One region of the Streptomyces sp. NPDC101490 genome, then DNA from elsewhere that is predicted to be linked to it. Evidence: riboswitches for the same ligand, from Rfam matches in the RefSeq annotation. Region 1 holds a riboswitch; the other holds the start of a gene.

Region 1 (3,394 bases):
ACCCCTGTCCCCTGCCAGCACGATGCCCTCCACCTAGCGTTCGCGCTTCACGGCCCAGCCCCGTCGACCGGAGAAGGTCGGCGGGGCTGGGCCGTCTGTGGGCCGTGCGAGGGTGCCCAAGGGTGACCAACAACGACCAACCACGACGGTCAAAACCGCAGGTCCCGACAGGTCGAAGTCAATCCAGCACAGGCCATTCTGACGAACTGTCAGTTCTAGTTATGATGGGCAACGGTCGAGCACCCCCGCACCGCCGTGGAGAGACGAGGACCCATGCAGGAATCCACGCCCCAGGTGACCGAGCACGGCGGAGGCGTCTGGTCCCTCCGGGTGCCCATCCCCGACAACCCCCTCGGCCACACCCTCGTCCACGTCCTCGACACCGACCGGGGCCCGGTCCTCGTCGACACCGGCTGGGACGACCCCGCCTCCTGGGCCGAACTCGCCGGCGGACTCGCCGCCCTCGGCATCGCCCCCGCCGACGTCCACGGCGTCGTCATCACCCACCACCACCCCGACCACCACGGACTCTCCGGCCGGGTCCGCGAGGAGTCCGGCGCCTGGATCGCCATGCACGCCGCCGACACCGCCGTGGTCCGCCGCACCCGCGAGTCCCGGCCCGGCACCTGGCTCGACTACCTCGCCCGCAAGCTCACCGCCGTCGGCGCCCCCGAGGACCACCTCGCCCCGCTGCGCGCCGCCCGCGACTCCGGCCGCGCCACCACCCTCCCCGGGCTGCGCGCCGCCCTCCCCGACCGCGAGATCGTCCCCGGCGAACTCCTCGGCCTCGCCGGACGCAGACTGCGCGCCGTCTGGACCCCCGGCCACACCCCCGGCCACGTCTGCCTCCACCTGGAGGAGGAGCACCCCGCCGGGCTCCCCGGCCACGGCCGCCTCTTCTCCGGCGACCACCTGCTGCCCGGGATCTCCCCGCACATCGGCCTGTACGAGGACCCCGACGACGCGACCGCCGCCACCGACCCGCTCGGCGACTACCTCGACTCCCTCGAACGCGTCGGCCGCCTCGGCGTCGCCGAGGTCCTCCCCGCCCACCAGCACGCCTTCACCGACGCCGCCGGACGCGTCCGCGCCCTCCTCGACCACCACGAGGAACGGCTCGCCGGACTCCTCGCGCTCCTCGCCGTCCCCCTCACCCCCTGGCAGCTCGCCGAGCGCATGGAGTGGAACCGCCCCTGGGACCGCATCCCCCACGCCTCCCGCAACATCGCCGTCAGCGAGGCCGAGGCGCACCTGCGCAGACTCGTCAAACAGGGCCGCGCCGAAGCCGTCCCCGGCACCGATCCGGTCACCTACCTGGCCGTATGAGCCCGCGCACCCGGCCGTGTGAACCCGCGCACCTGCCCCTACGAGCCCCGCGCGAGCCGCACCCGAGCCGCCCACGGGCCCGTGCGGGGCGGCCCGCACCCGCCGGGCGCCCTCCCTACGGGCCGGTAGACTGACCCGGTCGTCATCATGCCCGTACGGGGGGAAGCCGGTGCGAATCCGGCACTGACCCCGCAGCCGTAGAGCTGTCCCCCGGACAGCGAGTCGGAATGCCCCGCACGGGACGTGACCGCGGCACCGTCGAGGAATACGGAGCCGGAGCCAGGTGCCCCCGAGGCGTGCCGGTGACCGGCCGCAGGAGAGGGCCCCATGATCACCGTCCGCAACGGCGCCGCCGCGCTCACCGCCGCCGTGCTGCTCGGCACCGCAGCCGCGGGAGCGGCCACCGCCGCACCCTCCCCCTCGGCCCCCGCCGCCACCCCCTCGCCCGGCCTGTACGGCACCAAGGACCCCACGTACGACGGTGTCTGGCGCCAGTCCCTCGCCTTCCTCGCCCAGCGCGCCACCGGCTACCAGCCCGCCGACCGGGCCGTGGACTGGCTGCTCGGCCAGCAGTGCGACGACGGCTCGTTCGCCTCCTACCGCCCCGACACCGGCAAGCCCTGCGACGCCAAGACGATGCGGGACACCAACGCCACCGCCGTCGCCGTGCAGGCGCTCGACGCCGTCCGCCGCCAGGCCGCCGACCCGAAGAAGCTCGACGAGGCCGTCAAGGCGGGCACGGGCTGGCTCAGGACCGTCCAGAACAAGGACGGCGGCTGGGGCTACGGAGCGGGCGGCCCCAGCGACGCCAACTCCACCTCGATCGTCATCGGCGCCCTCGCCGCGACCGGCGTCAAGCCCGGCTCGTACACCTCCGCCGAGGGCCGCACCCCCTACGACGCGCTCCTCACCTTCGCGCTGCCCTGCTCCGACAAGGACGGCGCGGGCGCCTTCGCGTACCAGCCCGGCAAGAACGGCGAGCTGCTCGCGAACGCCGACGCCACCGCCGCCGCCACCCTCGCCGGACTCGGCAAGAGCCCCGTCGCCACCAAGGCCTCCCCCGAGCAGCCCCCCAGCTGCGCCGACCTGACCAAGCCGACCGCCGAGCGGGCCGCCCTCAACGGCGCCTCCTACCTGGCGAAGGCCCTCGCGAAGACCGGCCACCTCATCCTGCCGCCGATGCCCGGCGCCACCGACACCACCGAGCGGCCCGACGTCGGCAACACCGCCGACGCCGTCGTCGCGCTCGCCGCCTCCGGCGCCGCCAAGGAGGCCAAGCCCGCCCTGGAATGGCTGGAGAAGAACTCCGCGGGCTGGGCGAAGGAAGGCGGCCCGGCCGCGTACGCGCAGCTGGTCCTCGCCGCCCGCGCCACCGACACCGACCCCCGCGAGTTCGGCACCACCGACCTCGTCGAGCAGCTCAACGCCACCGGGCCCGCGCCCAAGACCCCCGACACCTCCGCCTCCTCCACCAGCGACGACGAGAACTCCGGCTTCGACGTCTGGTGGATCATCGGCATCGGCACGGTCGTGGGCGTCGGCATCGGCTTCCTCGTGAGCGGCCGCAGGAAGTGACCGTCTCACGGAGAAGGGGCGCCCGGCTCGCGGGCGCCACCGCCGGAGCCCTGCTCACCCTCGCCGGGGTCGCGGCGGCGCCCGCGCAGGCCGCCGGATACCGCTACTGGTCGTTCTGGCAGGGCGACGGCGGCAAGCCCTGGGCGTACGCCACCCAGGGCCCCGCCACCGCCCGCCCCGCCGACGGCGACGTCATCGGCTTCCGCTTCGCGGTCAGCAGCGGCACCGACGACACCTCCCGGCCCTCCGCCGCCCCCGACTTCGCCGGGATCTGCGGAGCGAAGGCGGCCGGGGACGGCGCCAAGCGCGTCGCGGTCGTCGTGGACTCCGGCGGCCCCCGGGACGCCCCGCCCGGCGAGACCCCGCCCCCGGAGCCGGTCACGACCGGCTGCGCCGAGGTCCGCCGGGACGCCACGGCCGCGGAGGCGCTGGCCGCCGTCGCCGCCCCCCTCCGGTACGACAGCGCCGCCATGATCTGCGGGATCGCGGGCTA
Region 2 (3,394 bases), on a different contig from region 1:
CGGCCCGTTCGGCGTACGGCTGGGAGCGGCGGCCGTCGGCGTCGGTGACGGCCCCGACGCGGGCGCGTACGGCCGGGTCGCGGGTGAGGGGGGACTCGGCGCGGGAGGAGAGCGCGGCACGGTTGGCGGCCAGCTCACCGGCGATGGCACCGGTGCCCCGGGAGAGTCCGGCGGCCAGGGTGACGGTCTCGGCGGTCTTCTGCCGGGCGAAGGCCAGCCAGCGCAGGATCTGCGGGTCGACGTCCTTCTCGGCCGTCGCGTCGAGCGGCACATGGAGCAGCGAGCAGGAGGCGGAGACGTCCACGCGGTCCGCGAGACCGAGGAGGGTGCCGAGGGTGGTGAGGGACTTCTGCAGGTCGGTGACCCAGATGTTGCGGCCGTCGACCACGCCCGCGACGAGCCGCTTCCCCGGCAGGCCGCCGACGGCGGCGAGCCCGGCCAGGTTGGCGGCGGCGGGCCCGGTGAAGTCCAGGGCGAGCCCCTCCACGGGCGCCTTGGCGAGGACCGGGAGGGCGTCGCCGAGCCGGTCGAAGTAGGAGGCGACGAGGATCTTCGGCCGGTCCTCGACGGCACCGAGGTCACGGTAGGCGCGGGCGGCGGTGTTCAGGTCGGCGGGCGTGCGGTCCTGTACGAGGGCGGGCTCGTCGAGCTGTACCCATTCCGCGCCCGCCGCGCGCAGGTCCGCGAGCACTTCGGCGTACACGGGCAGGAGCCGGTCCAGCAGGGTCAGCGGCTGGAAGTCCTCGGCCACTCCCGGGGCGGGCTTGGCGAGGAGGAGGTAGGTGACCGGCCCGACCAGGACGGGACGGGCGGTCAGACCGAGCGCGAGGGCCTCCTTCAGCTCCGCGACCTGCTTGGTCGAGTCGGCCGTGAAGACGGTGTCGGGCCCCAGCTCGGGCACGAGGTAGTGGTAGTTGGTGTCGAACCACTTGGTCATCTCCAGCGGAGCGACGTCCTGGGTGCCGCGCGCCATGGCGAAGTAGCCGTCGGTGGCGTCGGCGGCCACGGCCTCCCGGTGCCGGCCGGGGACCGCGCCCACCATCACGGTGGTGTCCAGGACGTGGTCGTAGAACGAGAAGTCGCCGGTCGGCACCTCGGCGATGCCCGCCCCGGAGAGTTCGAGCCAGTTCGCCCGGCGCAGTCCGGCGGCGACGGCGTGGAGGGCGTCGGCGGTGACCCGGCCCTTCCAGTAGCCCTCGACCGCCTTCTTGAGTTCACGGTCACGGCCCTGGCGGGGGTAGCCGTACACGGTGGCGCGTGCCGCGGGTGCCGCGGAGTTCGTGGTCACGGAGATCTCCTTCACGAGATGGATCCCTGAGGTCCGGAGACCTGGCGAGACACGGAAGGAGTGACCGGAGACGGAGGGACGCGCGTGCACGGCATGGCACGGCTGTCCGCCCGTATGGTCGCCGACCCGCCCTCGAGGTCACCGGATGACCGCGCGCGGAATCGTCCGCGTGCGGGCAACGGGCAGGTCTTCGGACTCGCGGGCGCGTTCTCCTGGGGGAGTTCACCTAGTGGCCGTCGCTTCCCAGGTCCGGTGTCGGATCCAGTGCGTATGACGGCGGTCGTTCCCGCTCACCGCTGCGGGGCAGTCCCGGATTCCCACCGGGTTCCCTCTTGCGACGCCCCCGCCTGGCGGACGGGGCGAACCAGCTGCACGCGCCAGGGTACGGGTCGCGCCGGACGAGCGCCGGATGTTGTCCGAATCCCGGACGGTCCCTGACCTGATCCGTGCGGCACGGGGCCGCGGTCCCCGGAGGAACGGCGGCCCCGTCCCCCTCAGGACAGGCCGGGCAGCGCGGTGACGAGGGCGGGCACGGGACGCGGACCGCCGTCCGCGTCGATCGCCACGAAGGTGAGGAAGGCGGTGGCCACTTCGGTGACGGGACCGGAGTTGTTCCAGCGTTCGGCGGTCACCCGCACGCCGACGGTCATGGAGGTCCGTCCGGCCCGTTCGAGCCCGGCCTCCACGCTCAGCAGGTCCCCGGCGCGTACGGGGGCCAGGAACGTCATCCGGTCGACGGACGCGGTCACGGCGGGTCCGTCGGCGTGGCGCCCGGCGGCGGCCGCGGCGGCGTCGTCGATGAGCTTCATCATCACCCCGCCGTGGATGGTGCCGTACAGATTGGTGTCGTGGTCGCTCATGATGTGGGCGAGGACCACCCGGGAGTCGTCCGGGGTCTTCCCCTTACGGGGAACGGGAGCGCGGGCGGGGCCCGGGGTGTCGGTGGGGTCTGCGGCAAGGCCGGTGACGGCGGGATCTGCCACGTCAACTCTCCTTCGCGAGTCGCGGCTCGGCGGTTCCGCACGCACGGGGTGTCCGGCGCGCGGACAGCGGGCAGGTCTTCGGACTCGCGGGCGCGTTCTCCTGGGGGAGTTCACCTAGTGGCCGTCGCTTCCCAGGTCCGGTGTGCCGGGCCCAGTGCGTATGACGGCGGTCGTTCCCGCTCACCGCTGCGGGGCAGTCCCGGATTCCCACCGGGTTCCCTCTTGCGACGCCCCCGCCTGGCGGACGGGGCGAACCAGCTGCCCCGCCAGCCTACGTGCCGTCCACCACGTGGAGAGCGGACCCGAGGAGGATTCCGGCGCCATGGCCACGGCGCCGCCCGGTCTCGTCCCGGAGGGACCCGCCGTCGAGCAGGGCCGGCCGGTCCGTCCGGCGGACCGCCGCACAGCGACCCGCGCCGTCCTGAGGCCCTCCGGACGCGCGTCACTCCAGACCGGAGGAGTTCAGGACGGCGCGGGTCGTCTCGGTGTCGACGCGCAGCGCGAGCCGGGCGAGGTCGGCCGTGCCGTGGACCAGGGTCCCCCGCCTCCGGGCGGACAGCGCCGCGGACTCGATCCGCAGCCACAGGGCCGGATTGTCCAGGAGGACCCGGAGGTCCACCTCGGCCCACCCGCCCTCCCCGTCGCGCAGGCGCAGCCGCCGGGCGGTGCCCGTCGGCCACGCGACCGCCGTGAGCAGATCGGTGCGGACCGTCCTGGTGACCCACAGCCCCCGGGCCGTCAGCAGCCCCGGGGCCAGGCTCACCCGTGCGGGCAGCAGGACCACGAACAGCAGCGCCGACAGCGCGATCCAGCCGAGGGTGTGGGACAGCGGCAGCCCGTACGCCCCGGCGTCCACGCCCAGCGACGTCCCAAGCAGCAGGCCCGCGCAGACGGCCGCCGCACGGGCCTCGCCCGGCCAGCCCCTGTCGTGCAGGACGTCGGAGGCGGCGCCGGGCAGAGGGGCGGGAGAGGGACCGGGGACGGGAGCGGGGGTACGGACAGGAGGCTGCATGGCGCCGACGCTAGGACCCCGGGCCGTCCCGACCCGCCGGGGACAACGCGGTGTTTACGCGGCGGCGGGCAGATTTGACGTCCCGCTGACGGCGGTGGCGGTGAAGGGCCC

Evidence for each region. Region 1 has a riboswitch for cobalamin ahead of ACIRQY_RS10520 (prenyltransferase/squalene oxidase repeat-containing protein). Riboswitches for the same ligand answer to the same signal wherever they lie in the genome.
Region 2: it holds a riboswitch for cobalamin, as region 1 does, so the genes downstream of both, ACIRQY_RS25540 (acyl-CoA thioesterase) here and ACIRQY_RS10520 (prenyltransferase/squalene oxidase repeat-containing protein) in region 1, are expected to answer to the same signal.

Annotation. Positions count from the first base shown of each region.
Region 1 is NZ_JBIWNI010000003.1:635,838-639,231, forward strand. It holds gene ACIRQY_RS10510 (GNAT family N-acetyltransferase) at 1-37, shown strand, start outside; gene ACIRQY_RS10515 (MBL fold metallo-hydrolase) at 274-1,326, shown strand; cobalamin riboswitch at 1,458-1,580, shown strand; gene ACIRQY_RS10520 (prenyltransferase/squalene oxidase repeat-containing protein) at 1,654-2,901, shown strand; gene ACIRQY_RS10525 (SCO2322 family protein) at 2,898-3,394, shown strand, end outside.
Region 2 is NZ_JBIWNI010000016.1:159,933-163,326, forward strand. It holds gene metE (5-methyltetrahydropteroyltriglutamate--homocysteine S-methyltransferase) at 1-1,288, opposite strand, end outside; cobalamin riboswitch at 1,473-1,622, opposite strand; gene ACIRQY_RS25540 (acyl-CoA thioesterase) at 1,783-2,271, opposite strand; cobalamin riboswitch at 2,344-2,495, opposite strand; gene ACIRQY_RS25545 (hypothetical protein) at 2,714-3,283, opposite strand; gene ACIRQY_RS25550 (GNAT family N-acetyltransferase) at 3,338-3,394, opposite strand, start outside.